DNA from 3 places in the Kocuria sediminis genome. Region 3 is predicted to be linked to each of the others. Evidence: riboswitches for the same ligand, from Rfam matches in the RefSeq annotation. Region 3 holds a riboswitch; each other region holds the start of a gene.
What was found. A riboswitch is a leader RNA that binds a small molecule or an ion and turns the genes downstream of it on or off. The one in region 3 is predicted to bind S-adenosylmethionine.
Positions count from the first base shown of each region.

Region 1: linked by a shared signal. The riboswitch ahead of GMA12_RS15750 (ABC transporter ATP-binding protein) and the one ahead of GMA12_RS14670 (O-acetylhomoserine aminocarboxypropyltransferase/cysteine synthase family protein) in region 3 are both predicted to bind S-adenosylmethionine.
Region 2: linked by a shared signal. The riboswitch ahead of GMA12_RS15865 (cobalamin-independent methionine synthase II family protein) and the one ahead of GMA12_RS14670 (O-acetylhomoserine aminocarboxypropyltransferase/cysteine synthase family protein) in region 3 are both predicted to bind S-adenosylmethionine.

Region 1 is NZ_WOGU01000015.1:54,712-64,967, reverse strand. Features, by position in the region: gene GMA12_RS15780 (SLC13 family permease) at 1-1,171, opposite strand, end outside; gene GMA12_RS15775 (2Fe-2S iron-sulfur cluster-binding protein) at 1,251-1,964, opposite strand; gene GMA12_RS15770 (succinate dehydrogenase cytochrome b subunit) at 2,006-2,791, opposite strand; gene GMA12_RS15765 (AMP-binding protein) at 2,877-5,003, opposite strand; gene GMA12_RS15760 (ABC transporter permease) at 5,071-5,925, opposite strand; gene GMA12_RS15755 (aliphatic sulfonate ABC transporter substrate-binding protein) at 5,922-6,974, opposite strand; gene GMA12_RS15750 (ABC transporter ATP-binding protein) at 7,062-7,901, opposite strand; SAM riboswitch class I at 7,907-8,010, opposite strand; gene GMA12_RS15745 (maleylpyruvate isomerase N-terminal domain-containing protein) at 8,115-8,795, shown strand; gene GMA12_RS15740 (CoA-binding protein) at 8,928-9,392, shown strand; SAM riboswitch class IV at 9,498-9,612, shown strand; gene GMA12_RS15735 (LLM class flavin-dependent oxidoreductase) at 9,689-10,256, shown strand, end outside.
Region 2 is NZ_WOGU01000015.1:75,762-86,017, reverse strand. Features, by position in the region: gene GMA12_RS15870 (cobalamin-independent methionine synthase II family protein) at 281-1,498, opposite strand; gene GMA12_RS15865 (cobalamin-independent methionine synthase II family protein) at 1,548-2,765, opposite strand; SAM riboswitch class I at 2,778-2,882, opposite strand; gene GMA12_RS15860 (3-hydroxybutyrate dehydrogenase) at 3,055-3,810, shown strand; gene GMA12_RS15855 (IclR family transcriptional regulator) at 3,827-4,606, opposite strand; gene GMA12_RS15850 (CoA transferase subunit A) at 4,750-5,493, shown strand; gene GMA12_RS15845 (CoA transferase subunit B) at 5,490-6,212, shown strand; gene GMA12_RS15840 (acetyl-CoA C-acetyltransferase) at 6,209-7,399, shown strand; gene GMA12_RS15835 (short-chain fatty acid transporter) at 7,537-8,904, shown strand; gene GMA12_RS15830 (hypothetical protein) at 8,912-9,526, opposite strand; gene GMA12_RS15825 (zinc-dependent alcohol dehydrogenase) at 9,594-10,256, opposite strand, start outside.
Region 3 is NZ_WOGU01000013.1:16,030-26,285, reverse strand. Features, by position in the region: gene GMA12_RS14685 (alpha-ketoacid dehydrogenase subunit beta) at 1-551, opposite strand, end outside; gene GMA12_RS14680 (thiamine pyrophosphate-dependent enzyme) at 548-1,723, opposite strand; gene GMA12_RS14675 (Lrp/AsnC family transcriptional regulator) at 1,964-2,416, shown strand; SAM riboswitch class IV at 2,566-2,698, shown strand; gene GMA12_RS14670 (O-acetylhomoserine aminocarboxypropyltransferase/cysteine synthase family protein) at 2,714-4,042, shown strand; gene GMA12_RS14665 (cystathionine gamma-synthase) at 4,051-5,241, shown strand; gene GMA12_RS14660 (sulfurtransferase) at 5,265-6,122, shown strand; gene GMA12_RS14655 (SDR family oxidoreductase) at 6,152-7,738, opposite strand; gene GMA12_RS14650 (fatty acid desaturase family protein) at 7,893-9,008, opposite strand; gene GMA12_RS14645 (ferredoxin reductase) at 9,076-10,128, opposite strand; gene GMA12_RS14640 (PucR family transcriptional regulator) at 10,223-10,256, shown strand, end outside.

The DNA of each region.
Region 1 (10,256 bases), on a different contig from region 3:
AGGGCAGGCCCTCCTCGGCGTCGTTCCACTCCAGGGTCATGTTGCCCTGCTTGTCCCCGGGCAGCAGGAAGAGCAGCACGCCGGCGCCGATGGCGACCACCGTGTCGTCGAAGAGCTCCAGCCAGGGCAGCTGCTCGCCGAGCTCGCCGATCCCGGAGAGCAGGCCGGGCACGATCCAGAAGAACGCCGCGGTGACGAACACGGCGAGCACGGTCCTCTCGCCCTTGCTCATGGGGCCCAGGGCGGCGATCTCCTCGTCGATGAGCTCCCGGCCCCCGGGCACCTCGGCCAGGTCGAAGCGGAAGATCACCCGGGTGATGAGCCACCACGCGAGGCCGATGAAGACCACCACGATGGGCACGCCGAGCATCATCCACTGGGCGAAGCCCACGGTGCGGTCCAGCTCGTCGCTGATGTAGCCGGCCACGATCGCGTTGGGCGGGGAGCCCAGCAGGGTGCCGAGGCCGCCGATCGTGGCCGCCCAGGCGATCGCCAGCACCAGGGCCACGCCGAACAGGCGCACGTCGCGGTCGTCGATCACGTCGCTGATGGCCTGACCGGACCGGATGTCCTCGCCCATCGCCGCCGCCTCGGCGCGGGTGGCGCCCTTGCGGCTGTTCTCGACCACCAGCGTGAGCACGGACAGCCCGATGGGCAGCATCATCAGGGTGGTCGCGGTGTTGGAGACCCACATGGACAGGAACGCCGTGGAGATCATCAGGCCCAGGATGATCTGCCGCGGATGGGTGCCGACCCGGCGCAGGGTCAGCAGCGCGATGCGGCGGTGCAGGTTCCACTTCTGCATGGCGATCGCGATCAGGAACCCGCCCAGGAACAGGAACACGATCGGGTTGGCGTAGGGGGCGGTGACCTCGGAGACCTCGAGCGCGGTCAGCACCGGGAACAGCACGATCGGCAGCAGCGAGGTCACCGACAGGGGCATGGACTCGGTCATCCACCACACCGCCATCAGCGTGGCCACCGCACCCACCACCCGGGCGTCGGCGGAGACGTCCGCTCCGCCGAGCAGGAACCACACGACGAGGGCCAGCAGCAGCCCCAGCCCGCGCAGGAGCCATGTGCGGGCCGGTGCCCGGGCGGGCTCGCGGTCCTCCGGCTCGTAGTCGAACTCACCTTGTTCGGGAATGACGCCCGGGGACCGCTCGCTCACGTGCTCCACCTCACACCTCGTCGTGTCGTCCCCGAAACGTAACAGTCCGTCATGGAACGGACAAGGCGTGGTGGGAGCGTCAGCCGTCGTCCGCAGCCCGCCGGGGGAAGCGGTTGCGCAGGTTCTCCCGCGCCACCGCGGAGAGGTTCTCGATCGGCAGCCCGGCCGGGCAGACCTCCACGCAGTCGCCCAGCAGCGAGCACGGGCCGAACTCGTCCTCGGCCGCGGCGAGCACCTTCGCGGAGCGCTCCCGGCGCTCGGCGTCGTTCTTGGCCAGCGGCGGCAGCTCCCGCAGCATGGTGCCCACGAACAGCTGCCCGGAGCCGTTGGGGCAGGAGGAGATGCACGCCCCGCAGCTGATGCAGCCGCCGTTGGCCAGCGCCTTCATCGCCACGGGGAACTTGGCCGCCTTGGCCACCCGGCGCAGCGCCTTCTTGTCCACCGAGAGGTCCTGCTTCACGGGCAGGGACGCCGCCTGCAGCGGCTCGATGCGGACGCGGTCCCCGTCCCGGTAGGCGCCCAGGTGCTGCATGCAGCTGGCCGCGTTGCGCTCGGGGCCGTGCGCCACGCCGTCGACCGTCACCCCGCACTTGCCGCACACGCCCTCGCGGCAGCCGTCGTCGAAGGCGACGGGCTCCTCGCCGGCGTCCGCCCGCTGGGCGTTGATCCGGTCCAGGAGCTCGAGCACGGTCATGTCCGGGCCGGCGTCCGGGACCACGTGGGTCACGAAGTGCCCCGGCTCGTCCGGGGAGGCCTGGCGCCACACGTCCACGGTCAGGGAGAAGGTGCTCACTCGCTCGGATCCTTGTCGTCTGGGGGTCGTCCGGGAAGGGGTCAGCGGACCGCGCGCGTCAGCACGGCCACCGGGATGGTGGTGTTGCCGACGGCCACCGCGGCGCCGAAGGCGTTGGCGCCGATCCGCAGCCGCCGCCGGGTGCGCCGGTCGCTGCCCGCCCCGACGTCGTTGGCGATCTCCGGGATGCCGTGCACCAGGTGCGCGGCCAGCGCGGCCATCGACACGGCGTACGCGACCGCCACGGGCGGGCGGGACAGGCTCGCGACGAGGTTGGCGTAGGCGCTGCCGTGCGCGAAGTCCCGGGACGCCGCGGGACGGGTGCCCGTCGTGAGGTCCAGGACGTGGAAGGCGGTGAACAGGCCCAGCACGCCGCCGGTGCTGCGCATCGAGCGCCGGGCGACCTCCCACGGGGAGCGGCGCCGTTCCCGCGGCCGCCGGGGCCGCCGCGGCAGGAGCGTGCCGTTGGCCCGCCAGGCGCGGGCGGTGAGCATCCCCGCGGCGCCCACGTGCACGACCAGGCTCGCGGTGAGGGCCGCGCGCGCCGCCCAGAGCACGGTGCCGCGAGGCAGCACGGGAGCCCCGGCGGTGCGGAGGAACTCGGCGTAGGCGTTGAACTTCTCCTCGCCCTGGTAGACCTTCAGGTTGCCGAGCATGTGCACCAGCACGTAGCCGGAGAACACGGCGCCGGACCCGGCCATCCCGAGCTTGAGGTCGGTGCTGGACAGCTCGGGGAGCGCGGCGGGGAGGGGGATGCGGGGCAGCTCCGGCAGGAGGCGGCGCCGGGCCGGGGCGGGGGTGGCGGGGGAGGAGCTCACGGTGTTCATCCTAGGAGTCCGACGCGGGGCTGGTCACACGGCTCAACCTGGGGTCATCCGGCTTGACGGCACGGGGCCGGGCACCCCGGGCGGCTCAGCCGCGCGCCGCCAGCACCTCGGCGATGCGCTCGAGCGCCTCCTCGTTCTGCAGGGAGGAGCGGTCGCCGAGCGGCTCGCCCTCCCACAGCTGCGCGAGGAGCCGGCGGGTGATCTTCCCGGAGCGGGTCTTCGGCAGGTCCGGGACCGCCACGACGGCCCGCGGCTTGGCGATCGGGCCGATCTCGTGGGAGACGTGCTCCCGCAGGGCCGCGGTCAGCTCGTCCGCCGGCACCCGCCCGGCCTCGGGCGTCAGCACGACGTACGCGAGCACCGCGTGCCCGGTCAGCTCGTCGCGCACGGGAGCGGCCCCGGCCTCCACGACCCACGGGTGGGTGACGAGGGCCGACTCGATCTCGATGGTCGACAGCCGGTGCCCGGAGACGTTGATGACGTCGTCGACCCGGCCCAGGATGTAGATGTCGCCCTCCTCGTCGTAGCGGGCGCCGTCCCCGGCGAGGAACCAGCCCTGCTCGGCGTAGGCCTGCCAGTAGGAGGACAGGTAGCGCTGCGGGTCGCCCCAGACGGTGCGCGCCATCGACGGCCCGGTCCGGTCGACGACGACGAAGCCCTGCACACCGGGCGGGACCGTCGCCCCGGCCTCGTCGACCACGCGGGTGGAGAGCCCCGGGACGGCTCGGGTGGCGCAGCCGGGCTTGAGGGCGGTGTGCGGGGCGCCGTCGTCGAACGTCCCGGGGGGCGCGAACTGCGGGTCGTGCGGGCGCGGGGACATCACGGTCGCGCCGGTCTCGGACTGCCACCACGTGTCCACGAACGGCACCTCGTCCCGGCCCAGCTGCGCGCGCAGCCAGCGCCAGGCCTCCGGGTTGACCGACTCGCCCACGGAGCCGAGCAGCCGGACGGAGTTGAGGTTGTAGAGCGGGGGGACGCCCTTGGGGAACGCGCCCATGAGCGAGCGGATCAGGGTGGGCGCCGTGTAGTAGGTGGTGACCCCGTAGCGCTCGATCACCTCGAAGTGCCGGCCCCAGTGCGGGGTGTTCGGGGTGCCCTCGTAGATCACCTCGGACACGCCGTTGACCAGCGGGCCGTAGATCTCGTAGGTGTGCGCGGTGACCCAGGCGAGGTCGGCGGTGCACCAGTGCACGGTCGAGTCGACCTTGGCGGGGTCGTTGACGGCGGACAGCTCGTCGGGCCGCAGCCGCCCCTCGTCGTCGCGCACGTCCGGCAGCAGGTCGAAGAGCAGGGCGTGGGTGTAGGCGGCCTGCACCAGGTACCCGCCCATGGTGTGCACCAGGCCCTTGGGGCGGCCGGTGGTGCCGGAGGTGTAGATGATGAACAGCGGGCTCTCCGCGTCGAAGGCCTCGGCCTCGTGCACGTCGGACTGCTCGGCCACCAGCTCGTGCCACCACACGTCGCGCCCGCGCGTCCACGGGACCGCGTCCTCCTCCTTGGAGTGCGTCCCCCGGGTCCCGCGCGGCAGGTCGCTGCGGCCCGGGCGGGAGGTGCGGCGCACCACGACGACGTGCTCGATCGCGTTGTCCCCGCCGCACGCCTCGTCGGCGACGGCCTTGACGGGCACCACGGCCCCGCGCCGGTGCTGCCCGTCCGTGGTCACGAGCACCTTCGCGCCGGTGTCCTCGACGCGGAACCGCAGGGCCTCGGCGGAGAACCCGCCGAAGACCAGCGAGTGCACGGCGCCGATCCGGGCGCAGGCCAGCGTGATGATGACGGTCTCCGGGATCACCGGCAGGTAGACCACCACCCGGTCGCCCTGCTCCACGCCCAGGGCGAGCAGGGCGTTGGCCGCCCGGGACACCTCGCGCTGCAGGTCCGCGTAGGTGTAGACCAGCCGGTCGCCGGGCTCGCCCTCGAAGTACAGGGCCACGTGGGCGCCGCGGCCCGCCTCGACGTGGCGGTCCACGCAGTTGTGCGCCACGTTGAGCGTCCCGCCCTCGAACCACGCCAGCTCCGGGACCGACCAGGTGGGGTTGCCGTCCGCGTCCTGCCCGATCCGCCGCGGGCCCTCGAAGCGGTGCGCCGTGGTCCACGGCTCGGACCAGTCGAGCCGGGAGGCCTGGCCCTCCCAGAAGGCGACGCGCGCGGCGTCGGAGACCAGGGCCGGGTTCGGGGTGGGGGAGAGCGGGTCGCTCCAGCTGGCGTTCACGGTGCTGCGGTCCTTTCCTGGCGGCACGGGCGTGCCCGGTGTGTGCCCACTGTGCCAGACGGGGATGTCAGGCCCATTTCTTCACGGCCCACTTCTCGAACACGCCCAGCAGCGCGTCGGAGAGCTTGCCGAGCACGGCCAGCAGGACGATGGCCAGCAGCAGGCGGTCGGTGCGGCCGTTGTTCTGCGAGTCGGTGAGGAGGAAGCCCAGCCCCATGGACGCGCCCAGCAGCTCCGCGGCCACCAGGAACAGCCACGCCTGGGCCAGCGCCAGGCGCAGCCCCGAGATGACCGAGGGCATGACCGCCGGCAGCTGCACCGTGGTGAGCAGCCGCAACCCGTGCACGCCGAAGGCCCGGGCCGCCTCGAGCAGGTTGCGGTCCACGTGCTGCAGGGCGGCCGAGACGGTGGTGTAGACGGGGAAGAACGCCCCGATCGCCACCAGCGTCACCTTGGAGTCCTCGCCGAGGCCGATCCACAGCAGCAGCAGCGGCACCCACGCCAGCGAGGGTACCGCGCGGAAGGCCCCGATCGTGGGGCCCACGAGCGCGGAGCCCCAGCGGGAGAGCCCGATGAAGGAGCCCGCCGCCAGGCCCAGCCCGGCGCCGACCAGGAAGCCGATGAGCACGCGCTGGGTGGAGATGCCCACGTGCGTCCACAGCTCGCCCCGGGACAGCAGGTCGGCGCCGGCGGTCAGGACCGCCAGCGGGGCGGGCAGCTGGACGGCGCTGAAGGCCCCGGCGGTGGACAGCACGTGCCACAGCACCAGCAGCGCCGCGGGCAGGAGCAGGCCGAGTCCCGCGCGCAGCAGGGGACGGCGGCGGGGCTGCGCGACGGGGGCGGGCGCCGCGCCCGGGTCGTCGGCGCCGACGGCGTCGTCGGTGCGGACGGCGTCCCCGGACGGGCTCAGCGGCGCCGTCACAGCCCGGCCTCCGCGCCCTCGGCGGCCTCGGCCACGCGGGCGGCGTCGGCGCCCTCGGCGTAGGAGCTCTCCACGAGGCCGGCCAGGGCCTCGTCGATCTCCTCCTGGCCGGACACGTCACCGGAGTCCACGAAGATCGGGCCGACCTTCTCGAGCACGGCCAGCTGCTGCTCGCCGGGCACGTGGTCGATGTCCAGGCGGGTCCGTTCGAGCACCTGCTCGGCCACGGACAGCTCGATCCCGGCCGCGTCGGCGAGCAGCTGGGCGGTCTCCTCGGGGTGGGCCAGTGCCCAGTCCCGGGCGTAGGCGTAGACGTCCACCACGGTCTGCGCCGCCTCGGGCTGCTCCTCGAGGAAGGTCTCGTGCGCGTTGAGGAAGCCGTAGGTGTTGAAGTCCACGTTGCGGTAGAACAGCTCGGCGCCGTTCTGCTCCGCGGCGGCCATGATCGGGTCCAGCCCGGACCAGGCGTCCACCTGGCCGTTCTCCAGCGCCGAGCGGCCGTCGGCGTGCTGCAGGTTCTGGATCGTGACGTCGGCCGGGTCCACCCCGCCCTCCTCGAGGGCCTGGAGCAGGAAGAAGTAGGGGTCGGTGCCCTTGGTGGCGGCCACGGTGCGGCCCTCGAGGTCGGCCACCGACCCCACCCCGCTGCCCGGGGTGGTGACGAGCGCGGACCACTCCGGTTGCGAGTACAGGTCGATCACCTTGATCGGGGTGCCGTTGCTGCGGGCCAGCAGCGCCGCGGAGCCGGCGGTGGAGCCGATGTCGACCGCCTCGGCGCGCAGCGCCTCGTTCGCCTTGTTCGAGCCCGCGGACTGCACCCACTCCACCTCGGTGCCCTCCTCGGCGAAGGCGGCCTCGAGCCAGCCCTTCTCCTTGATCACCACGGAGAGCGGGTTGTAGGTGGCCCAGTCGACCGTGACCTTCTCGGCCGCCTGTGCCTCGCCGGAGCCCTCACCCGAGCCCTCCCCGGCCATGCACCCGGTCAGGGACAGGGTCAGGACGGCGGCGAGGGCGGGGACCGTGCGGGCGGGGCGCGGGGACAGCGGCATGGTGGGGCCTTTCGTGGTGGGGTGGGCGTGCCGGGCGGACCCGGCGCGGCGCAGGGCCGCGCCGCGCCCGGGGGGAGCGGGGCGGGATCAGCGGGTCGCGGGGTGGTGGGCGTCGACGCCCAGGTGGCCGAGCAGCTGCACCCGCAGCTCGGCGAGGACCTCGGAGGCCCGGTCGCGGGGACGGTCGCCGGGCACGGAGAGCACCGTGCTGATCGAGGCGGGGGCGGTCGGGCCGGTGCGGCCCAGGACCACGATCCGGTCGGCCAGCTGCAGGGCCTCGTCGACGTCGTGGGTCACCAGCAGGACGGTGGTCGGCTGCGCGGCGTGGACGGTGAGCAGGAGGTCCTGCATCCGCAGCCGGGTCAGGGCGTCGAGGGCGCCGAAGGGCTCGTCGAGCAGCAGCACGCCGGGGTTGCGGGCCAGCGCCCGGGCCAGCGACGCGCGCTGGGCCATGCCGCCCGAGATCGCCCGGGGACGGTGGTGGGCGTGGGCGGTCAGCCCGACCAGGTGCAGCAGGTCGTCGATCACGGCGTCGGCCTCGGCCCGGCCCAGCCCGGAGGGCAGCCCCAGGCGGACGTTCTCGCGCACGGAGCGCCACGGCAGCAGCCGCGGCTCCTGGAAGGCGACGGCGCAGCGCGGGTCGATCCCGGAGACCGGGGTGCCGTCGATGAGCACCCGGCCGGCCGAGGCGGTGTCGAGGCCGGCGGCGGCCCGCAGCAGCGTGGACTTGCCGCAGCCCGAGGGCCCCAGGATCGCCAGGACCTCCCCGGGCCGGGCCGTGACGTCGACGTCGTGCAGGACGTGGTGGTCGTACCCGCCGGACGGGAAGGCCTTGCCGACGTGCTCGAAGGCCACCGAGCAGGCGCGCTTCGCGGTGGCCGGTGCGGCAGTGGTGGACGGTGCAGAGCCCAGCAGAGACGTGCCCATGATCAACTCCATCGGTCCTGGCATTAGCACCTCGCACGGGGATCGGACGGATCCGTGCCGGTTGCTGCGACGTCGACGAGCCAGGTCTCTCAGCCGCTCCGGATGGTTACCGCCCCATTGAACGTGCTCCGCGGGCCGCCTGGCAAATCGCTCCGCGGGCCGTCATGGTCGAAAACGGTGGCACGCCGCGCCCTCGTGCCGCACCATGGACCCATGACGAGCCGGAACACCCCGACCCGGGCGGACCTGGTCCGCGACGCCTGCACGGCGTTCGCGGCGGTCCTGGACGGGCTCGGGGACGACGACTCCTGGGCTCCCACCGGCTGCCGCGGGTGGTCGGTGCGGGACCTCGCCCACCACTGCGCCGCGGATGCGGTGCGCGGTCTGGTCGCCCTGCACACGCCCACCACGGCCCGCCCGGATCGGGACGCCGCGACCTACTGGGCGGACCGGGGGGTGGACCCCGCGGCCGCGGCCGAGGACCGGCGCCGCACCCGGGCGGCGGCGAGCCTGTACCCGGACTGGGAGGAGCTGCGGGGGCACTACCGGGAGTCGGCGCGGGCGCTGGTGCACGCGGCGGAGCGCTGCCGGCCCGGCGGGACGGTCCGCACCCAGGGCCACGTGCTCCGGGTCGACGACCTCCTGAGCACCCTGGCCGTGGAGGCCACGGTGCACCACCTGGACCTCATCGAGCACCTGGAGGGCTGCCCGGGGCCGGCGGTGGACGGGCTCGCCGAGGTCCGCCGGGTCCTCATCGACCTGTGGGAGCGGGAGCCGCCCGAGCACTGGAGCGACGAGCACTTCGCCCGGGTGGGCACCGGCCGCGCGGCCCTGCCCGCCCAGGACCGCGCGCACCTGGGCCCCGAAGCCGACCTGTTCCCGCTCTTCTCCTGACCCATCCCTCCTGCCCTCCCGCCGGGATCGCACGTGTCGGCGACCCGTGCGCGGTGGCCGGGACGTGCAACCTCGGGACATGGTGGGGATGCGTGCGGGACGTGGGCGGCGGGTTCGTGCCAGGGTGGGGGCATGAGCCGCAACGACCCAGCCGTGATCGACCGCCTGATGACACAGTCCGGACGGTGGGCCGTGGTGGGGCTGACCGGGAACACGGCCCGGCCCGCGCACTCGGTCGCCAAGCGCATCCGGGACGACCTCGGCATGACGATCGTCCCGGTCAACCCGAAGGGCGAGGTGGTGCACGGTGAGCCCGGCTTCCGCACGCTCGCCGAGGTCCCGGGGCGGATCGACGTGGTGGACTGCTTCGTCAACTCCCGCCGCGTCGGGGCCGTCGTGGACCAGGCCATCGCCGCCGGCGCCAGCGCCGTGTGGCTGCAGCTGGGCGTCGTGGACCACGCGGCGGCGGACCGCGCCGCTGCCGCGGGACTCGACGTGGTGATGGACACGTGCCCGCTGATCGAGCTCGGGGCGCGGCTGCGGCGCGGCTGGACGCTGGACCCGCGGCGCTCGCCGCCGCTCGCCCCGCCGGCCTGACTCCTCCCGCGGTCCTTCCGCGAGTTTCCGTGATCCTCCCGTGCACCGGGTGGACGAGGGGTTGCCCCGTGTGCGGGGGGAGCCGCTAAGCTGGTCCGCGACGACGATGACGAGTCCCGACGCGAAGCTCTGGCTGGTCGGGCGGCAACCCTCTCCCGTAGCGGGGTGCCCCAGATGAACATCGGGCCGCGGCGCACTCGCCCCGTGGCAAGTACGGCGCCCACGAGTGCGTCGGACCCGCGAGCAGGTCTTCACGACGCACGGGCGCGGGTCGATGATCGACCTGGGAGGTCCCTGTGAGCAAGCGCATCGCCCTGAACGCCTTCGACATGACCTGCGTGGGGCACCAGGCCCCGGGCCTGTGGAAGCACCCGCGCTCCCGCGCCGACGAGTACAACACCCTCGAGTACTGGACGGACGTCGCCCAGGTCCTGGAGAAGGGCCTGTTCGACGCGATGTTCCTCGCCGACGTGGTCGGCTACTACGACGTCTACCGGAACTCCGCGGCGCCGGTGATCAAGGACGCCACCCAGATCCCGGTCAACGACCCGTTCATGCAGATCTCCGCGATGGCGGCCGTGACGAAGCACCTCGGCTTCGGGGTGACCAGCGCGATCACCTACGAGCAGCCGTATCCGCTGGCACGGAAGTTCGCGACCCTCGACCACCTGACCAAGGGCCGGATCGGCTTCAACGTGGTGACGTCCTACCTGAAGTCCGCGGCCGAGAACCACGGGCTGACGGAGCAGATCTCCCACGACGAGCGGTACGAGATCGCCGAGGAGTTCATGGAGGTCTGCTACAAGCTGTGGGAGGGGTCCTGGGAGGACGGTGCGGTCAAGCGCGACCGCAAGAACGGGGTCT
Region 2 (10,256 bases), on a different contig from region 3:
CCGGCCGGGACGGCTGACGTGTGTGCCATGGGATCTCCAGTGTGGTCGGGGACGGTGTCGTCCTCGGCGGAACCGAACGCTTAATAACCGAACGTTCGGTAGTTCAAGAAGATCCTACGGAGGAAAGTGACGCCTGTCACTACGGATGCACTGCGATCGGACGCTGCGCCGGCATTGTGACGAAACCAGCCTTGCGGGGGGCCCGGGTGACCGGGCGCGGACCACCGGGGCCGTGGTGCCCGTGCCGTCCCGGTGCCCCTGCCACCCGGGCGGGATCCGCTCAGCCGAACAGCCGCTCCGAGGCCAGGCGCGCGCCGGCCGTGAGGGACTCCAGCTTGGCCCAGGCGATCTGCGGGTGCAGCCGTCCGCCCAGTCCGCAGTCGGTCGAGGCGACGACGTTCTCCCGGCCGACCACCGAGGCGAACTGCTCGATCCGGTCCGCGACGAGCTCGGGGTGCTCCACGACGTTGGTCGAGTGCGAGACCACCCCGGGAACGATCACCCGCCCCTCGGGCAGCGGGTGCTCCTTCCAGACCTTCCACTCGTGGGCGTGCCGGGCGGAGGCGCCCTCGAAGGTGTAGCCGCCGGCATTGATGGTCAGCATGAGGTCCACGAGGTGCTTGAGCTCGAGGTCCGTGGTGTGCGGGCCGTGCCAGGAGCCCCAGCACAGGTGGAAGCGCACCTGCTCCTCGGGGATCCCGCGCAGCGCGTGGTTGAGCGCCTCGACGCGCAGCCGCGTGAAGGCCAGGTAGTCCTCCACCGTGGGCTCCGGGTTGACCTGGTCCCAGGACTCCGCGATGGAGGGATCGTCGATCTGCACGATCAGCCCGGCCGCGGCGATCGCCAGGTACTCCTCCCGCATGGCGTCGGCGCACGCGTAGACGAGCTCCTCGTCGGTCCGGTAGTACTCGTTGGTCACGCGCGCGCAGGAGCCCGGGGACAGCGCCGCGACGAACCCCGTCTCCGCGCCCGTGGCGGCCATGGCGGCCTTGAGGTTGCGGACGTCGGAGGCCACCGCCTCCTGCCCGGTGTAGGTCAGCGGTCCGGTGATCTTCGGCTGCGTGGTCGAGGAGCGCCCGGTGAGGATGCCCGACGCCGGGTCCTCGTACGCCTCCCGGAACCGCTCCCGGTCCCGGCGATCCGGGAAGCTCGTGAGCACGACGTGCCCGGGCGAGGAGCGCCTGCGCTCCGTGGACGCCCACCGGTCCTCGTCCGTGGGCGTCAGCCCGCCGAGGCGCGAGAAGGAGTAGTTCCACCAGGCCCCGTAGTCGACGGCGCTGGACATCGTGTGCCCGTACTCGCCGTCGTTGACCACGTCCACGCCGGTCTCCCGCTGGCGCCGCACGACGTCCTCGACGCCCGTGGCGAGCTCGTCCGTGAGCTGCTCGAACGTGATCGCGCCCTCGGCGTGCTGCCGGTTGGCCTCCAGGAGGCGCGGGGTCCGGGGCAGGGAGCCCACATGGGTGGTCTGCACGCGATCGGTGTTCTGCAGGGTCATGGAGGTGCTCCTCGGGGGTGGCTGACGGGGGTGGGTGCGGGCGGGGCGCTCAGGCCCAGAGCCGGCGCGAGGCGAGCTCGGCGCCGCGGGCGAGCGTCTCGAGCTTCGCCCACGCGATCTGCGGGTGCACCCGCCCGCCCAGGCCGCAGTCGGTCGAGGCGATGACGCTCTCGCGCCCCACGAGCTTGGCGTAGCGCTCGATCCGGTCGGCGACGAGCTCGGGGTGCTCCACGACGTTGGTGGCGTGCGAGACCACGCCGGGCAGGATCAGCTTGCCCTCGGGCAGGGCGTGGTCCTCCCAGACCTTCCACTCGTGCTCGTGCCGGGCGTTGGCGCCCTCGAAGGAGTAGGCGCCCGCGTCGATCGACAGCAGCAGGTCCACCAGGTGCTTGAACTCGAGGTCCGTGGTGTGCGGGCCGTGCCAGGAGCCCCAGCACAGGTGGAAGCGGATCCGCTCCTGCGGCAGACCGCGGAGGGCGTGGTTGAGGGCCTCCACGCGGAGCTGGATGAAGCGCCGGTAGTCCTCGACGGCCGGCTCAGGGTTGATCTGGTCCCAGGACTCGGCGATGGAGGGGTCGTCGATCTGCAGCACCAGGCCGGCGTCGAGGATCGCGGTGTACTCCTCACGGAGCACGTCCGCCCACGTGTAGAGGAACTCCTCCTCGCTCGCGTAGTGGTGGTTGCCGATCCGTGCGGCCGAGCCGGGGGACAGGGCGGCGACGAAGCCCTCGGCCGCCCCCGTCTCCCGCAGCGCGGCGGTGAGGTTGGCGACGTCGGAGGACACCGCGTCCCGGCCGGTGTAGCTGATCGGCCCGGTCGCCGCCGGGAACACGGGCGGCGGCAGGTCGGGGTCGGCCAGGTGGATGCCGGAGGAGGGGTCCGTGTAGGCGTCGTGGAAGGCGGCGAGGTCCCGCCGGTCCAGGAAGCTCGTGAGCACCACGTTGCCGGGGGTCGAGCGCTTCGGGACGTGGACGTCGTTGTCGTCGACGATCTCGAGCCCGCCCGTGCGGTCGAAGGAGTAGGTCCACCACGCGCCGTAGTCCACCGAGTGGGTCATCGCGTGGCCGTACTCGCCGTCGTTGACCACGTCGATGCCGGCCTCGCGCTGGCGGCGCACGACGTCCACGACGGCGTCCCGCAGCAGGCGGTCGAACTCCTCGGCCCCGGCCGCGCCCGGGACACGGGCCTCGTTGGCCTCCAGCAGCTCCGGTGTCCGGGGGAGGGACCCGGCGTGGGACGTGAGGATGCGGTCGGCACTGTGCAGCATGGGGCGCTGTCCTTTCCATCGGTCCTGGCGGTAGCACCGGGGCGGAGGCGCGGGGGCCGTCCGTGCGGGTTGCTGCGGCGTCGTCGAGCCAGGTCTCTCGGCCGCTCTGGATGGTGACGACCCCATCCAATCCCACGGCCCGGATGTTGCGCCATTCGGGACCCGCGTGACGGGCATGACGCCGTGTGACGCGCGGGTCCCTGCTCGCCGTCGTGCTCCGGATCACATACCGTGACGGTGACCGGTGCCCCGGACCCTGTGGGCGCGGCGGACGGAAGGAAGGATCTCCATGTTCCAGGACAACGGCCTCGAGGGCCGCACCGCGCTGGTGACCGGTGGAGCGAGCGGCATCGGACTGGCCGCGGCCCGCGCCCTGGCGGGCGCCGGGGCGCACGTGGTCGTGGCCGACGTCGACGAGGCCGGCGCGCAGCGGGTCGCCGACGAGCTCGGCGGGCGGGCGTGGGCCGTCGACCTGCTCGACACCGCGGCGCTGGCCGGACTGAGCCTGGAGGCGGACGTGCTCGTGAACAACGCCGGCATCCAGAAGGTGTCCCCGATCCAGGACTTCGACCCCGCCGACTTCCACCGGATCCTCGTGCTCATGCTCGAGAGCCCGTTCCTGCTGGTGCGCGCGGCCCTGCCGCACATGTACGAGCGGGGCTGGGGGCGGGTCGTGAACATCTCGTCCGTGCACGGGCTGCGGGCCTCCCCCTACAAGAGCGCCTACGTCGCGGCCAAGCACGGCCTCGAGGGGCTGTCCAAGACCGTGGCCCTGGAGGGGGCGGCGCACGGGGTGACCAGCAACTGCGTCAACCCCGGCTACGTGCGCACCCCGCTGGTCGAGAAGCAGGTCGCCGACCAGGCCAGGGTGCACGGGATCCCCGAGTCCGAGGTCGTGGAGCGGATCATGCTCGGCGAGACGCCGGTGAAGAAGCTCGTGGACCCCGAGGACGTCGGCAGCCTCGTGGCGTGGCTGGCCGGACCGCACGCCTCCATGGTCACCGGCGCGTCCTACACGATGGACGGGGGCTGGACGGCGCGCTGAGCGGACCGCGGACCGTTCAGCGGTGGCCCAGCTCCCGGGAGAGCCGGTGGGCCTCCGTGAGCAGGGCCCGCCCCAGGAGGCCGCGGCGCTCCCCGGCGAAGCGCGGCTCGATCCCCGTGAGGCTCAGGGCGTAGACCGGCGCGCCGGTCGCGTCGAAGACCGCCGCGGCCATGCCCCAGCTGCCCTCCACGATCAGCCCCGGGTTCACCGCGAAGCCCTCCCGCCGCACGTCCTCCAGCAGCTCGCGGATCCGCTCGGAGGTGTGCAGCGGGCCCCACTCGGCGCGGACCGCGGTCGTGGCGGCGAGGATCCGCTCCACCTCCGCGTCCGGCAGGTGGGCCAGGACCACCAGACCGGCCGAGGCCACCCCCAGCGGCAGCCGCAGGCCCTCGTACAGCACGTGGGAGCGGATCGGGAACGCCCCCTCCACCCGCGCCAGGCACACCGTCTCGGTTCCCCGGCGGGCCGAGAGGAACGCGCTCTCCCCCGTGGCCTCGGCGAGCCGGCGCAGCGACGGCCCGGCCAGCTCCCGGATCGGGTAGCGGTGGGCCGCGACCGCGCCCAGCACGTAGAGCTCCGGGCCGAGCTGCCACGCCGTGCTGCCGGCCGGGCGGTCCACCAGTCCCTCCTCGGCCAGCCCCGTCAGGAGGCGGTGCACGGTGGGGCGCGTCAGCCCGGTCGCCGCCGCGAGCTCCGCCACGGTGCTGCCCTGCTCCCGCCCCGCGACGGCGCGCAGCAGCTGCGCGACGCGGTGGACCACCTGGGTGCCCGAGCCGGCCCCGACCTTCTCCGTCATGGACTCCACTATATGGACATTCGGGGACCTGATGGCCGGATGCTGAGGAAAGTCCGCGGGATCCCGGCCCACCGGTTGACCGGTATGTGGGGTGTTCCTAGATTGAGTCCTGGGTCACAGTTCACCGACAGGAAGGGACAAGGGTGTCCAAGGTCATCGACAACGCCGCCGAGCTGCTCGCGGAGCACCTGCGGGACGGCATGACGCTCGCCGTCGGCGGGTTCGGGCTCAGCGGGATCCCGCGGGACCTCATCGAGGCGGTCCGCGACTCCGGGGTCACCGGTCTCACGGTGGTCTCCAACAACATGGGCGTGGACGGCAAGGGCCTCGGGGTGCTGCTGGAGAACCACCAGGTCACGAAGGTGCTCGCCTCCTACGTGGGCGAGAACAAGCTCTTCGCCCAGCAGTACCTGGACGGCGAGCTCGAGGTCGAGTTCAACCCGCAGGGCACGCTCGCCGAGCGGCTCCGGGCCGGCGGCGCGGGCATCCCCGCCTTCTACACGAGGACCGGGGTCGGCACCCTCGTGGCCGAGGGCAAGCCGCACGCCGAGTTCGACGGCGAGACCTACGTGCAGGAGCGCGGCATCGTGGCCGACATCGCTCTGGTGCACGCCCACACCGGTGACACCGACGGGAACCTCGTCTACCGCTACACCGCGCGCAACTTCAACCCGATCGTCGCCACCGCCGGGAAGCTCACCGTCGCCGAGGTCGAGCACCTCGTGCCGGTCGGCGAGATCCACCCCGACCACATCGTGACCCCCGGCGTCTACGTCCAGCACGTCGTGCCGTACAGCGGCGCGCCCAAGGACATCGAGCAGCGCACCGTCCGCCCCCGCCCCGCCACGGCCGGGCAGCCCTCCCACCAGAACGGAGACCACGCATGAGCTGGACCCGCGACGAGATGGCGGCGATCGCCGCCGTGGAGCTCTCCGACGGCGACTACGTCAACCTCGGCATCGGCATCCCCACCCTGGTGGCCAACAACCTGCCCGAGGGCGTGAACGTGGTGCTGCAGTCGGAGAACGGCGTGCTCGGCATGGGCCCGTTCCCCTACGAGGGGGAGGAGGACCCGGACCTGATCAACGCCGGCAAGCAGACCATCACGCTGCTGCCCGGGGCCTCGATCTTCGACTCCGCCACGTCCTTCGGGATGATCCGCGGCGGCCACGTCAAGATCGCGATCCTGGGGGCCATGCAGGTCTCCGGCTCGGGCGACCTCGCCAACTGGATGATCCCCGGCAAGATGGTCAAGGGCATGGGCGGGGCCATGGACCTCGTCGCGGGCACCCCGCGCGTCGTCGTGCTGACCGAGCACGTGACCAAGGACGGCTCCGCCAAGATCAAGACCGAGTGCGACCTTCCGCTCACCGGTGTGGGCGTGGTCGACCGCATCGTCACGGACCTGTGCGTCTTCGACGTCGAGGACGGCGGGCTCGTGCTGCGCAGCCTCGCCCCCGGCGTCACCGAGGACGAGGTCCGCGCGAAGACCGAGGCGTCCTTCCGCACCGAGCTGCAGGACGTCACCCCCGAGAGCGTCCCCACCGAGACCGCTCCGACCGAGACCGTGTCCGCCGCACCAGGTGCTGCCGAGGAGAACCGATGAACACCCCGAACGACGTCGTCATCCTGTCCGGCGCCCGCACGCCCCAGGGCAAGATCCTGGGGCAGCTGGCGTCCCTCACCGCGGCCGAGCTGGGCGCCCACGCCATCACGTGCGCGCTCGAACGCGCCGGCCTCACCCCCGACCAGGTCGACTACGTGATCATGGGCCACGTCCTGCAGGCCGGGGCCGGCCAGAACCCCGCCCGCCAGGCGGCGGTCACCGCCGGCATCCCGCTCGGGGTGCCCGCCGAGACCGTCAACAAGGTGTGCCTCTCCGGGCTCGTGGCCATCACCAACGCCGCCCGGATGATCCGGGCCGGCGAGGCCGAGATCGTCGTGGCCGGCGGCCAGGAGTCCATGACCAACGCCCCGCACCTCGCCGCGGGGGTGCGGCAGGGCAAGAGCTACGGCGACCTGAAGCTCGAGGACGCCGTGGCCAAGGACGGTCTCGTGGACGTCGCCGCCTGCGTGTCCATGGGCTCGCTCACCGAGTCCGGCAACGGCGAGCGGTCCATCTCCCGCGCGGAGCAGGACGAGGTCGCGGCCCAGAGCCACCGGCGCGCGGCCCGCGCCACCGCCGACGGCGTCTTCCGCGAGGAGATCGCCCCGGTGACGATCCCGCAGCGCAAGGGCGACCCGCTCGTGGTCGACGCCGACCAGGGCATCCGGCCGGACGCCACGGCCGAGTCCATGGGGAGCCTGCGGCCGGCGTTCGCCAAGGACGGCACCATCACCGCCGGCAACTCCTCGCCGCTGTCCGACGGGGCGGCGGCCGTGGTGCTGACCAGCCGGGGATACGCCGAGCGCCACGGGCTGGAGCACCTCGCCGTCGTCGGCGCCCCCGGCCAGGTCGCCGGACCCGACACGTCCCTGCACTCCCAGCCGTCCCGGGCCATCGAGGCCGCCGTCGAGAAGGCCGGCTGGACCGTGCAGGACCTCGACTTCATCGAGATCAACGAGGCGTTCGCCTCCGTGCTGATCCAGTCCCTGCGGGACCTCGACTACCCGCTGGAGCAGGCCAACATCCACGGCGGCGCGGTGGCCCTCGGCCACCCGATCGGGGCCTCCGGGGCGCGCCTGGCCCTGCACGCGGCGCTCGAGCTCTCCCGCCGCGGCTCCGGCAAGGCCGCGGTCTCCCTCTGCGGCGGCGGCGGCCAGGGCGAGGCGCTGCTGCTCTACCGCGACTGACCCCGTCCGGCCCCCGCGACCCACCCGCCCCGCCCCCACCGCGAGACACCACGCCCGCCCCCGGTGACCACGAGCACCCGTGGTCACCGGGGGCCGGCGTGGATCCTCGCGCGCCCCCCACCGCAGGAGATCCCGTCATGAGCACCGACATCCGTGAGCCCGCGATCGCCCGGGCCATGCGGCCCGTCAACTCGGTCGTCGAGAAGTACATCCCGTCCGCGCTGAACTTCGCGATCCTGCTGAGCGTCGCCGTGGGCGTCATGGCGCTGCTGCTCACGGACGCCGGGCCCGCCGACGTGCTGCGCGGCTGGGGCGAGGGGCTCGCCGGGCTGCTCGCCTTCATGACCCAGATGGCGCTGATCCTGCTGCTGGGCCACGCCCTCGCCAACACCCGGCCGGTGCGCCGGCTGCTCGGCGGCCTCGCCCGGGTGCCCCGCACGGCGCTGCAGGCCTACGTGTTCGTCTTCCTCGTGGCGGCGCTCGCCTCCCTGATCACCTGGGGGCTCGGCCTCGTCGTCGGCGCCCTGCTCGCCCGCGACGTCGCCGCCGAGGGGGACCGCCGCGGCCTGGAGCTGAGCTTTCCGATGCTGGTGGCCTCCGGGTTCTCCGGCTTCGTGGTCTGGCACATGGGCTACTCCGGGTCCGGGCCGCTCACCGCGGCCACCCCGGGCTCCTTCATCGAGGAGCAGATCGGGCGCACCGTGCCCATCACGGAGACCACCTTCTCCGCCTGGAACATCACCGCCGCCGTGGTCACGATCGTGCTCGTCGCCCTGGCCCTGTGGCTCGTCGCCCCGCGGGCCGTGGACCCCGCCCACCGGATGACCGCCGCCGCCCTCGCCGCGTCGGAGCAGACGGTCGGCGAGGACGAGGTCGCCACTCCCGCCGACCGGCTCGACGCCAGCCGGGTCCCCACCCTGGTCGTCGGGCTGGCGCTCGCCGGCTACCTGGTGCTGCACTTCGCCGAGGGCGGCACCGTGACGCTCGACATCGTGAACTGGATGTTCCTGGCCCTGATCTTCCTGATCGCCCGCAACGCCTTCGAGGTCATGGCCCTGATCAAGAACGCCGCCGCCAACGTCGGGGACATCCTCCTGCAGTTCCCGCTCTACGCCGGGATCATGGGCATGATGGCGGCGACCGGGCTGATCCAGGTGCTCTCCGACTCGATCGTGGCCGTCGCCTCGCCCCAGACGCTGGGGCTGCTCGCGTTCCTGTCGGCGGGCATCGTCAACTTCTTCGTCCCCTCGGGCGGCGGCCAGGTCGCGATCCAGGCCCCGATCCTGCTCGACGCGGGCGCCCGGCTGGACGTGGACCCGGCCGTGATGATCATGGCCATCTCCTACGGCGACCAGTGGACCAACATGATCCAGCCGTTCTGGGCCCTGCCGCTGCTGGCCATCGCCGGGCTGAAGATCCGCGACATCCTCGGCTACACCACCGTGGTGCTCGTGGTCTCCGGCCTGGTCTTCGGCACGACCCTGCTGCTCGTCGGCGCGGGCTGAGCCCGGCTCAGCGGACGCGCCGGAGCAGGGCGCGGCCGGCGGCGAGGGCGGCGCCGCCGGCCAGGACCCAGGGCCCGGCCACGAGGAGCGGGTCCAGCCACTGGTGGGAGAGGTCGGTGCGCTGGTGCCCGGTGCGGGAGGAGAGCCCGTGGCGGGTGAACTCGGCGCGCACCCCGGTCTCGGTGACCGGGTTGTCCGGGCGCAGGGTGGCGAAGGAGGCCAGGTGGCTCTCCCAGGCGTCGATGCGGTCGGCGGCGAGCAGGATCAGCCAGTGCGCGGCCCGGCCTTCGCTGTAGCGGCGGTAGGCGTGCCGGCGCAGCACCCCGGAGAAGCCCTTGGGCGGGCAGGAGGTGCCGAAGACCGGGGGCAGCCCGGCGTGCTCGAGCGAGCGTTCCCGCGGCCAGCGTTCGGGCTGGCGCTCGGGGAACTCCCAGTGCGCCCCGGTGGCGGCCCGGTCGTAGCGCAGCCTCGGCACCGCGGGGCGGTCGGCCGGGTCCAGGTCCGCCCCCCAGCCGGGGATGCGGGCCCGCAGCGCCTCCCGGTCCACCCGCCGGTCCGGCTCCCCGGGCAGATAGGCGGCGTGGGCGGAGACGTCGCCGGGGGTGTCGGGGATGGGCGTCATGGCTTCCTCCTCGGTGGGCCGGTGGGCCGGTGGGCCGGTGGCTCGGGTCGGGGTGGGGTGCCGGGGCTCAGGAGGCCCCGGGCACCACCAGGGTCTTGATGCACCCGTCGAGCTTGGCCGAGAACATGTGGTAGCCCTCGGCGATGTGCTCCAGCGGGATGCGGTGGGTGACGATGTCGCTGGGGGTGAGGTAGCCGTTGCGGATGTGCTCGAACAGCCGCGGCCACTGCCGCTTCACCGGGCACTGGTTCATCCGCAGGGTCAGGCCCTTGTTCATCGCGTCGCCGAACTTCACCGCGCTGAACATCGGCCCGTAGGCGCCCATCACCGACACCGTCCCGCCCTTGCGCACCGCGTCGATCGCCCAGTTCAGCGCGATCGGGGACCCGCCCTGCAGCTTGAGCTTGGCCGCGGTGACGTGCTGGGTGAAGTTGCCGTCCGCCTCGGCCCCCACCGCGTCGATCACCACGTCCGCGCCCAGGTAGTCGGTGCTGCGCTTGAGCTCCACCACCACGTCGTCGTGCTCGGCGAAGTTGACCGTCTCGGCCTGGGCGAACTGGCGCGCCTTGGCCAGCCGGTAGTCCAGGTGGTCGACCACGATCACCCGGCCCGCGCCCATCAGCCACGCCGACTTCGCCGCGAACAACCCCACCGGCCCGGCCCCGAGGACCACCACGGTCTCGCCCTCGGCGATGTCGCCCAGCTGCGCCCCGAAGTAGCCGGTGGCCAG
Region 3 (10,256 bases):
ACCACGGGGTCGTCCGAGTCGATCGCCTCGCGGAGCATGAGGTAGGCGTCCTCGACGGTGGCCGGGGTGAAGACCTTCAGGCCCGGGGTGTGGGCGTAGTAGGCCTCGGAGGAGTCGCAGTGGTGCTCCACGCCGCCGATGCCGCCGGCGTAGGGGATGCGGATGACGATCGGCAGGGTCACGGCGCCGCGGGTGCGGTTGTGCATCTTCGCGATGTGCGAGGCGATCTGCTCGAAGGCCGGGTAGGCGAAGGCGTCGAACTGCATCTCGATCACGGGGCGCATCCGGTTCATCGCCATGCCCACGGCCATCCCGGCGATCCCGGACTCGGCCAGCGGGGTGTCGAAGCAGCGGGTGCGGCCGAAGCGCTTCGTCAGCCCGTCGGTGATCCGGAAGACCCCGCCGAGGGTCCCGACGTCCTCCCCGAAGACGACGACGGCGTCGTCCGCGGCCAGGGCGTCGGCCAGGGCGGTGTTGAGCGCCTGGGCGAAGGTGGCCGGCTTGACGGCCGGGGTCCGCCCGGACGGGGCGGGGGCCTGGAGGGTGCTCACTGTGCGATCTCCTCTCGGGCGAGCTCGGCGGCGAGGAACTGCTCCTGCTCGGCGAGCTGCGGGGTCTGCTCGGTGTAGACGTGGCGGAAGAGCTCGCGCGGGTCGACCTCCACGTCGGCGTTCATGCCGTCGCGCAGGGCCGCGGCGACGTCCTCGGCGGCCGCGGCGATGCGCTGCTCGGCCGCGTCGTCGAGCAGCCCCTCCCCGGCCAGGTAGGCGCGCATGCGGGTCACGGGGTCCTTGGCGATCCACTCCTGCACCTCGGCGTCGTCGCGGTAGCGGGTCGCGTCGTCGGCGTTGGTGTGGGCCTGCATGCGATAGGTGTGGGCCTCCACGAGGAGGGGCTCGGACTCCGAGCGCGCCAGGTCCACGGCGCGGCCCAGCGTGGCGAGCAGGGAAACCAGGTCGTTGCCGTCCACCCGCTCCCCGGCCATGCCGTAGCCGACCGCCTTGTGGGCGAGGCTCGGGGCGGCCGACTGCTGGGACAGGGGCACGGAGATCGCGTAGCCGTTGTTCTGCACGAAGAACACGACCGGCAGCTTGAACACGGCGGCGAAGTTCAGGGCCTCGTGGAAGTCGCCCTCGCTCGTGGCGCCGTCGCCGCACATGGCCAGGACCACGGTGTCCTCACCGCGCAGCTTCGCGGCGTGGGCCACGCCCACCGCGTGCAGCAGCTGGGTGGTCAGCGGGGTCGACTGGATGCCGACGTGGTGCTCGTGGGGGTCGTAGCCGCCGTGCCACTCGCCGCGGAAGATCGACATCACGTCCATGGGCCGCACGCCCCTGGTCATCACGGCCACGGTGTCCCGGTAGGTGGGGAACAGCCAGTCGCCCTCCCGCAGGCACAGGGCCGCGGCCACCTGGCAGGCCTCCTGCCCGTGGCTGGAGGGATAGACGGCCATCCGGCCCTGGCGCACCAGCGCGGAGTTCTGGTCGTTGACCCGGCGGCCGACCACCAGCTTCTCGTAGGCGCCCAGCAGCACGTCCCCGGCGGGCAGCGGGTACTCGTGGCCGGGCTCGGTGCCCTGCTCCTCGGCCGGCAGCAGGCGGCCGGCGGGGTCCACCATCCGGATCTCGCCGCGGGCCGGGAGCATGTACTGCTCCGGTGTGATGCCGAAGGTCTGGGAGGCCCGGAGGATCGGGTCCTCGGGGGTCTCGACGGTCTGGCTCATGGTGTCCCCTCGGTCGGTCCCCGGTCCGGGCGCGGACGCGGGGAGGCGGGAAGGCCGCTGAAGTTCTGTCCGCCCAGTATGAGAAGGATGAGCGGTTCGTATCCAGGCGCGCGGGAAAGTCCAGAATCCTGCGGGCGGCGGTGCCGTCTCCGTGGACGAAATGTTTTACTGTGGCGTGGGACACACGCATTCGTCCGACACCGCTTCCCGCCCTCCCACCCCACCCCGAAGGAGCCCGCCGTGCCCTCGACCCCCGTCCCGCTGGACGAGACCGACCGGAAGATCCTCGCCGAGCTCTCCCGGGACGCCCGGCAGTCGGTGACCGCGATCGCGGCGGCCGTGCACGTCTCCCGCGCCCACGCCTACGCCCGCATCAACCGGCTGCGCGACGAGGGGGTGATCCTGCGCTTCAGCACCGTGATCGACCCGGTGCGCGCCGGGCTGCAGGCCTCGGCCTACGTGACGCTGAAGCTCCAGCAGAACACCTGGCGGGAGCTGTGCGGGCAGCTGCAGGCCATCCCGGCCGTGCACCACATCGCCCTGGTGGGCGGGAACTTCGACGTCATGCTGCTGGTGCGCGCCGTGGACACGGTGCACCTGCGGCAGGTGATCTTCGAGCACATCCAGCAGCTGCCCGGCGTGGTGGACACCCAGACGTTCCTGATCTTCGAGGACATCGACACCCGGGCGTAACCCGCCGCGGCACCGGGTGCGCGGGACGCCACCGGGGGTGATCGCAAGGGCGTCACAGGATGCGTCGCGAGCGGCGTCACGATCCGTCACGGACGTCATCTTCGGTCGTGGAGCGGCGCCGGCCCGCCCCGCGCATACTGTGGTCCCAGCTTCACGAGACGCGACTGCCAAGCTCCGACTGGGTCGCGCACCAACCCCATGCTCACCGGGTGGTTCGGATGAGGAAGCGGCCTGCATCCCCGTTGCCGCGCAGCGGGTGACCGGTGCGGGTAAGAGCAAGTGCACAGGAGCCGCGCCATGTCCCTCCCCGTGACCGACCTGGACCTCTCGACCCGGCAGATCCACGCCGGCGCCGACCACGACCCCGGGCAGCGCACCCTCACGGTGCCGATCTACCAGAGCGCCGCCTTCGAGTTCCCGGACTACGAGGCCGCCCGGCAGATGTTCGCCCAGACCCGGGCGGGCTTCACCTACACCCGCACCGGCAACCCGACGGTCGCCGTGCTCGAGCAGCGGATCAGCGACCTCGAGGGTGGGGTGGGCGCCGTGGCCACCGGCTCCGGGCAGTCCGCGGTGGCCGTGGCGCTGCTGGCCCTGCTCGGGCAGGGGGAGGACAGGCACCTGGTCGCCTCCGAGAAGCTCTACGGCGGGACCGTGGACCTGCTCACCGACTCGCTGGCTGACCACGGCGTCGAGGTCGACTTCGTGGACCCCACCGTCCCCGGCGCCTGGGCCGCGGCCGTGCGCCCCGACACCCGCGCCTTCCTGCTCGAGTCCATCGGCAACCCGCTGGCCACGCTGCCGGACCTGCCCGGGATCGCCGACGTCGCCCGGGCGGCCCGGGTGCCCGTCGTCGTCGACAACACCCTCGCCTCCCCGGCGCTGTACCGGCCGCTGGAGAAGGGCGCGGACGTCGTGGTGCACTCGGCCACCAAGTTCCTCGGCGGCCACGGCAACGCCCTCGCCGGGGCGGTCGTGGACGGCGGGACGTTCGACTGGTCCGCGCAGCCGGCGCGGTGGCCGCAGTTCACCCGCGCCCGCGCCCGCTGGGGCGGGCAGAGCCTGCTCGACAAGTGCGCCGGGGCCAGCCCCTACCTGCACCTGGTTCGGGCCAAGTACGTGCACGACCTCGGCACCACGCTCTCCCCGTTCAACGCCAGCCAGATCCTGCAGGGCACCGAGACCCTCGACCTGCGGGTGGCCCGGCACACGGCCTCGGCACTGGCCGTGGCCGAGTTCCTCGCCGATCACCCCGCCGTCGCGCGCGTGCACCACCCCGGGCTGCCGGGGGACCCCGGGGCCGGGATCGCGGCCCGGGACTTCCCCCGCGGCACCGGCTCCGTGTTCTCCTTCGACCTCGCCGCCCCGGACGCCGCCGTGGGGCCCTTCATCGACGGGCTGCGGCTGTTCAAGCTGGTCGCCAACATCGGCGACACCCGCAGCCTCGTGGCCCACCCGGCCGCGATGACCCACTGCCGGCTCACGCCCGAGCAGCGCCGGGCGGGCGGGATCGCCGAGACCACCATCCGGCTCTCGATCGGCCTCGAGGCCCCGCAGGACCTCGTGGCCGACCTCGGCCAGGCCCTCGACGCCGTGCCCGAGACCGTTCCGACCCTCCGGAAGTGAGCCCCACCATGACTCGGACCGTCACCACCCGCCGACGCGGCTTCACCACCACCGCCGTCCACGCCGGCCAGCAGCCCGACCCGCTGACCGGGGCCGTCATCCCGCCGGTCTACCAGACCTCCACCTTCGCCCAGGACGGGATCAACGTCCTGCGCGCCGGCCACGAGTACAGCCGCGGCTCGAACCCCACGCGCAACGGCTTCGAGGAGCAGCTCGCGGCCCTGGAGCACGGCGATCGCGCGTTCGCCTTCGCCTCCGGGATCGCCGCCGAGGACGCGCTGCTGCGGGCGGTGCTGCGCCCGGGCGAGCACGTGGTGCTCGGCGCCGACGGCTACGGCGGCACCAACCGGCTGATCACCCGGGTGCTCGCCCCGTGGGGGATCGGCCACACGCCCGTGGAGATCACCGACCTCGACGCCGTCCGCGCCGCGGTCCGCCCCGGGGACACCGCGGTCCTGTGGCTGGAGACGCCCTCCAACCCGCTGCTCGGCATCGCCGACGTCGCGGCCTGGGCGGAGCTGGCCCGGGAGGCGGGGGCGCTGCTCGTGGTGGACAACACCTTCGCGTCCCCGTACCTGCAGAACCCGCTGCTGCTCGGCGCCCACGCCGTGGTGCACTCCACCACCAAGTACATCGGCGGGCACTCCGACGTCCTCGGCGGGGCCGTGGTCGTCGGAGCCGCCGCCTGGCGCGGCGCGCCGCTCGCGGAGACGGTCGGCTTCCAGCAGTTCGCCGCCGGCGCCGTGGCCGGGCCCCAGGACTCCTACCTGGCCGCCCGCGGGCTCAAGACCCTGAGCCTGCGCATGGAGCGCCACCAGGAGAACGCCCAGCGGATCGCCGAGTGGCTGCTGGAGCGCCCGGAGGTGTCCCGGGTGCTCTACCCCGGGCTGCCCGAGCACCCCGGCCACGCGCTCGCCGCGACGCAGATGCGCGGGTCCGGCGGCATGGTCTCCTTCCGCCTCGCCGGGGGAGAGGCTGCGGCCCGCGCGGTGGCCGAGGGCACGCGGCTGTACTCGCTGTCCGTGAGCCTGGGCGGGGTCGAGTCCCTGATCTGCTATCCGTCGGAGATGACGCACGCCTCGGTCCGGGGCACCCCGCTGGCGGTGCCCACCGACCTCGTGCGGCTGTCGGTGGGGATCGAGGACGTCGAGGACCAGCTGGAGGACCTCGAACGGGCGCTCACGGGCGCGGCCTCGTAGCCCGAGGCGCTACCCTGGCCCGCATGAGCACCGGCACCCCGCACTCCGAGACGTTCCTCGAGCTGCCCGGGCCCGTGGTGGGCACCGGGTGGCTGGCCGGCCACCTCGGCGACCCCCGGCTCGTGCTGGTGGACGCGAGCTCCACGCTCAACCGCACCGAGGAGGCGATCCCGGGCGCCCTGCTCCTGGACCTGGACGGGCCGTTCGCCGACCCGTCCGCGGAGCTGCCGCACACGATGCCCCCGGCCGGCCGGCTGACCGCGGCGGCCCGTGCGCTGGGGATCTCCCGGACCAGCACCGTGGTGGCCTACGACGGCAAGGGGATCTTCGCCTCCGCCCGGGTGTGGTGGATGCTGCGGGCGGCGGGCTTCGACCGGGCGGCGGTGCTCGACGGCGGGCTGCCGGCCTGGGCCGCCGAAGGACGGCCCGTGGGCACGCACGCGGATCCGCCCGCCGAGCCCGGCGACGTCGAGCTCGTGCCGCAGGAGGGGTTCTTCGTGGGCGCCGACGACGTCGCCGACGCCCTCGGGGAGCCCGGGGCGGTCGTCCTCGACGCCCGCTCCGCCGGCCGGTTCGCGGGCACGGAGCCCGAACCGCGGCCCGGCCTGCGCCCCGGCCACATGCCCGGGGCGGTCAGCCTGCCGTACACGGAGCTGCAGGGCCCGGACGGGCGGCTGCTGCCGCTGCCCGAGCTGCGGGCGCGGATCGCGGCGGCGGCCCCCGAGGGGCGGCGCGTGGTCACCAGCTGCGGCTCGGGGCTGACCGCGTGCGTGCTGGCCCTGGGCGCCCACCTCACGGGCCGCACGGAGGTCGCCGTCTACGACGGCTCCTGGGCCGAGTGGGGCCGCCCGGGCCCGCGGCCGGTGGCCGGCCCCGGCTGAGCCGGGCCCCGGTCAGCCGCGGGCCCCGGTCAGCCGCGGGCCCCGGCGTCCCGCGCGGCGGCGGCCCCCTCGATGTCCTGCTCGGTGGCCGTCTGCGCGGTGGCGGCCTGGTCGGGGGTCCGCTCCGGGGCGTGCGGGCCGGAGCCGTCCCGCGCGGCGGCCGCGGCCAGGATGTTGCGGGCCATGGAGGGGAAGATGAAGCCGTGGAAGGGCCACACGCCCCACCAGTAGAGCCGGCCGGGCAGGCCCTTCGGGAAGAAGATGGCCCGCTGCCGGTAGCGGCTGCCCTCGCCCTCGGGCTCCACGGACAGCTCGAGCCAGGCCCGGCCGGGGGCCCGCATCTCCGCGTGCAGCAGTAGCTTGTGGCCCTCCTCCAGCGCCTCGACCCGCCACCAGTCCACGTACTCGCCGACCTGCAGGTCCGTGGCGTCGCGGCGGCCGCGGTTGAGCCCGGCGCCGCCCACGAGCTTGTCCATGACCCCGCGGACCTGCCAGGCCAGGGGCAGCGAGTACCAGCCGTTGCGCCCGCCGATGGACTCGATGACCCGCCAGACCTGCTCGGGACGGGCCGGTCCGGTCCGGCTGCGCTCGTCGACGAACACCGTGCGCCCGGCCCAGTCCGGGTCCGAGGGGAGGGGGTCCGCGGCGGCCTCGGAGGAGCTGTAGTGGACGTCCCACGTGGTCTCCACGGAGTTGTCCTCGATCTTCTTCAAGGCCAGCGACACGGCCCGGCGGTAGCCCGCCAGGCCCTCGGGGGGCGGGGGGATGTAGGCGTCGATGTCGTGCTCGTCCGCCACCGCGTCGTGCTGCAGGGACTGCACGAGCGGCACGGCCAGGGCCAGGGGGATCGGGGTGACCATGCCCACCCAGAACCCGGACAGCCGCGGCGCCGGCAGGGGGAGGTGGAAGACCACGCGCCGGCGCAGTCCCGCCACGCGGGCGTAGCGGCGCATGGCGTCCGCGTAGGTCATCACGTCGCGGGAGCCGATGTCGAAGGTGCGGTTGAGGTCCTCCGGCAGGTCCATCGCGTGGATGAGGTAGTACAGGACGTCGCGCACGGCGATGGGCTCGATCCGGTTGGTCACCCAGGAGGGGGCCGGCATGACCGGGAGGGTGTCGCCCAGGTGCCGGATCATCTCGAAGGAGGCCGACCCGGAGCCGATCACCACGCCCGCCTGGAGGACGACCGCGGGCACCGCCCCGGCCAGGAGGATCTCCCCGACCCGCACCCGCGAGCGCATGTGCTGGGACAGCTCCACCCCGGAGGGGTGCAGGCCGGAGAGGTAGACGATGCGGCGCACCCCGGCCCGCTCCGCGGCCTCGGCCACGGTCCGGGCCATCTGCGCCTCCTGCTCCTCGAACTGGCGGGAGCCGCCCATGGAGTGCACCAGGTAGTACAGGGTGTGGACGTCCCGGCAGGCGGCGGTCATCCCGTCGAGGTCGTTGAGGTCCGTCTCGGCGACCTCCACCCGGTCCCGCCACGGCACGGAGCGCAGCTTACCGGGGGACCGCACGGCCACGCGCACGGTGTGGCCCGCCTCCAGCATGCGGGGCGCCAGGCGCCCGCCGACGTAGCCGGTGGCACCGGTGATGAGGACGCGCTGGGGAGAGCTCATGGCCTGCCTTTCGTGCGGGTCCCGTGAGCGTACCAACGCCGCCCGACAGGGCCCTGGGCGCCGGCCGGGCCGCCGGCGGGCACGGGAACGGCCGCACCCGGGTAGGGTGCGGCCGTGTCCGGCGGCGCCGCGGGAAGCGGGCCGGGCGAACGGGTCAGGGCAGCGCCAGGCGGAACACCTTCGCCCACGCCGAGGCCACCTGCTTGGGCAGGGGGCCCGTGGTGTAGGGCAGCTCGTAGCGCTCGCAGATCTCGCGCACCTTCACCGCGACCTCGGCGTAGCGGTTCGAGGGCAGGTCCGGGAACAGGTGGTGCTCGATCTGGAAGGACAGGTTGCCGGTCATCAGGTGCATCAGCCGCGAGCCCGAGATGTTGGCCGAGCCGATCATCTGCCGCACGTACCAGTCCCCGCGGGTCTCGCCCTCGATCTGCTCCTCGGTGAAGGTGTCCGCCCCGGCCGGGAAGTGGCCGCAGAAGATCACCGCGTGCGCCCAGATGTTGCGCGCGGCGTTGGCGGTCAGCGTCGCGGTCAGCGCCTGCTTCGCGGAGCCGGTCACGGCCGCGGCGGCGGGCGTGGCCGCGTAGTCCTTGGCGGCCTGCTTCACGAACTTCGCCCCGAGGGCCTTGAGCCCGCGCTTCAGCTCGGCGACCGGCTTGCGGCCCTCCCGGACCTCGTCCAGCTCCAGGTCGTAGATCGCGATGCCCCACTCGAAGACCGGGGCGAGCAGCGCGTTGTAGAGCGGGTTGCCCAGGTTGCGCGGCGTCCAGGGCTGGTCCTCGTCCATGCGCAGGATGGTGTACCCGACGTCCCGGTCCTTGCCGACCACGTTGGTCCAGGTGTGGTGGAGGTCGTTGTGGGTGTGCTGCCACGCCTCGGCCGGGGTCACGAAGTCCCACTCCCAGGTGGTGGAGTGGATGTCGGGATCGCGCATCCAGTCCCACTGCCCGTGCAGGACGTTGTGGCCGATCTCCATGTTCTCGAGGATCTTGGCGAGGGTCAGCATGCCGGTGCCCGCGAGCCAGGCGGGTTTGTGCTTGGCGAACAGCAGCGCGGCCCGCCCGGCCAGCTCGAGGGAGCGCTGGGTGGCGATCACCCGGCGGATGTAGGCGGCGTCGCGGGCGCCGCGGGTGGCGATCACGGACTCGCGCAGGGCGTCGAGCTCCCGGCCCAGCTCCTCGATCTGCGCGTCGGAGAGGTGGGCGGCGGCGGAGGGCTTGGCCCGTCCGGCGGGCCGGCCCTGGTCGAGCAGGAGGGGGGTGACGATGGTCATGGTGTCGCTCCTTCGGGAACGGGATCAGGGGAAGCGGATCGGGGGAAGGACATTCAGGGGGCGGTGCTCAGGCGTCGAGGCTGACGGGGCCGGCGGCCGTGGACACGCAGGTCTGGACGAGGTGCCCGGGCTCCCCGTGCACCTCCCCGGTGCGGGTGTCCCGGACCTGCCCGGACAGCAGGGGGGTCACGCAGGCGTGGCAGATGCCCATGCGGCAGCCGCTGCGCATCATGAGGCCGGCGTCCTCGCCGGCGGCGAGGAGGGTCGTGGCGCTGTCGGCCTCGACCTCGGTGTCGGACTTCTCGAAGGTCACGCGGCCGCCCTCCCCGCCGGAGCCGGGGGCGACGACGGCGGCGAAGCGCTCGACCCGCAGCTCGCCCTCCTCCCGCTGCCACAGGGCCTCGGCGGCGTCGAGGAAGTCCGCGGGCCCGCACGCGTAGGCGGCGCGGTCCCGCCAGTCGGGGCAGGCGGCGTCGAGGTCGCCGGCGCCGGCGAGGTCCAGCCGGCGGCCGCGCTCCCCGGTGAACCACTGGACGAGGCGGAAGCCCGGGAACTGGTCGGCCAGCTCCAGCAGCTCCTCGCGGAAGAGGGACTCCTCGGGCGAGCGGGAGGAGTGCACGAGCACGAGGTCGGCGTCCGCCCGGCGGGGCACCAGGGTGCGGATCATGGACATGACCGGGGTGAGGCCGCTGCCCGCGGTGAGCATGAGCAGCGGGCGGGGGCGCTCGGGGAGCACGAAGTCGCCCTCCGGCGGGGCGAGGAAGAGGACGTCGCCGCGGCGGGTCCCCCGTACCAGGGCGGTGGAGACCTTGCCCATCGCGGTCACGGTGATGGCCGGGTCCTGCCCGGCGCCGGTGCTGAGCGAGTAGGAGCGCCAGTGCCGCACCCCGTCGATCTCCACGCCGATGCGCGCCCACTGGCCGGCCTCGTGGGCGTTCCAGCCCTTGCCGGGACGGAACCGGATCGTCACCGAGTCCGCGGTCTCGGGCACCACGGAGGTCACCAGGCCGCGGAGCTGGCGGGCACTGGCGAGGGGGTCGACGAGCCGGAGGAAGTCCTCCGGGGAGCGCGGGGTCGTGAAGGCCGAGGCGAGGCGGGAGAGCAGTCGTATGGAGGGCACCTAATCACTGTGCCGCAAATCCGGTGCTGATTCTCGTTCCGTCACGTACTCTTTCGGCAGAGAAACTGTGTCGTCGAAATGAAAGGGGGCGCCGGTGGCTGCACCGGAACAGCCGGGCCGGACGGACC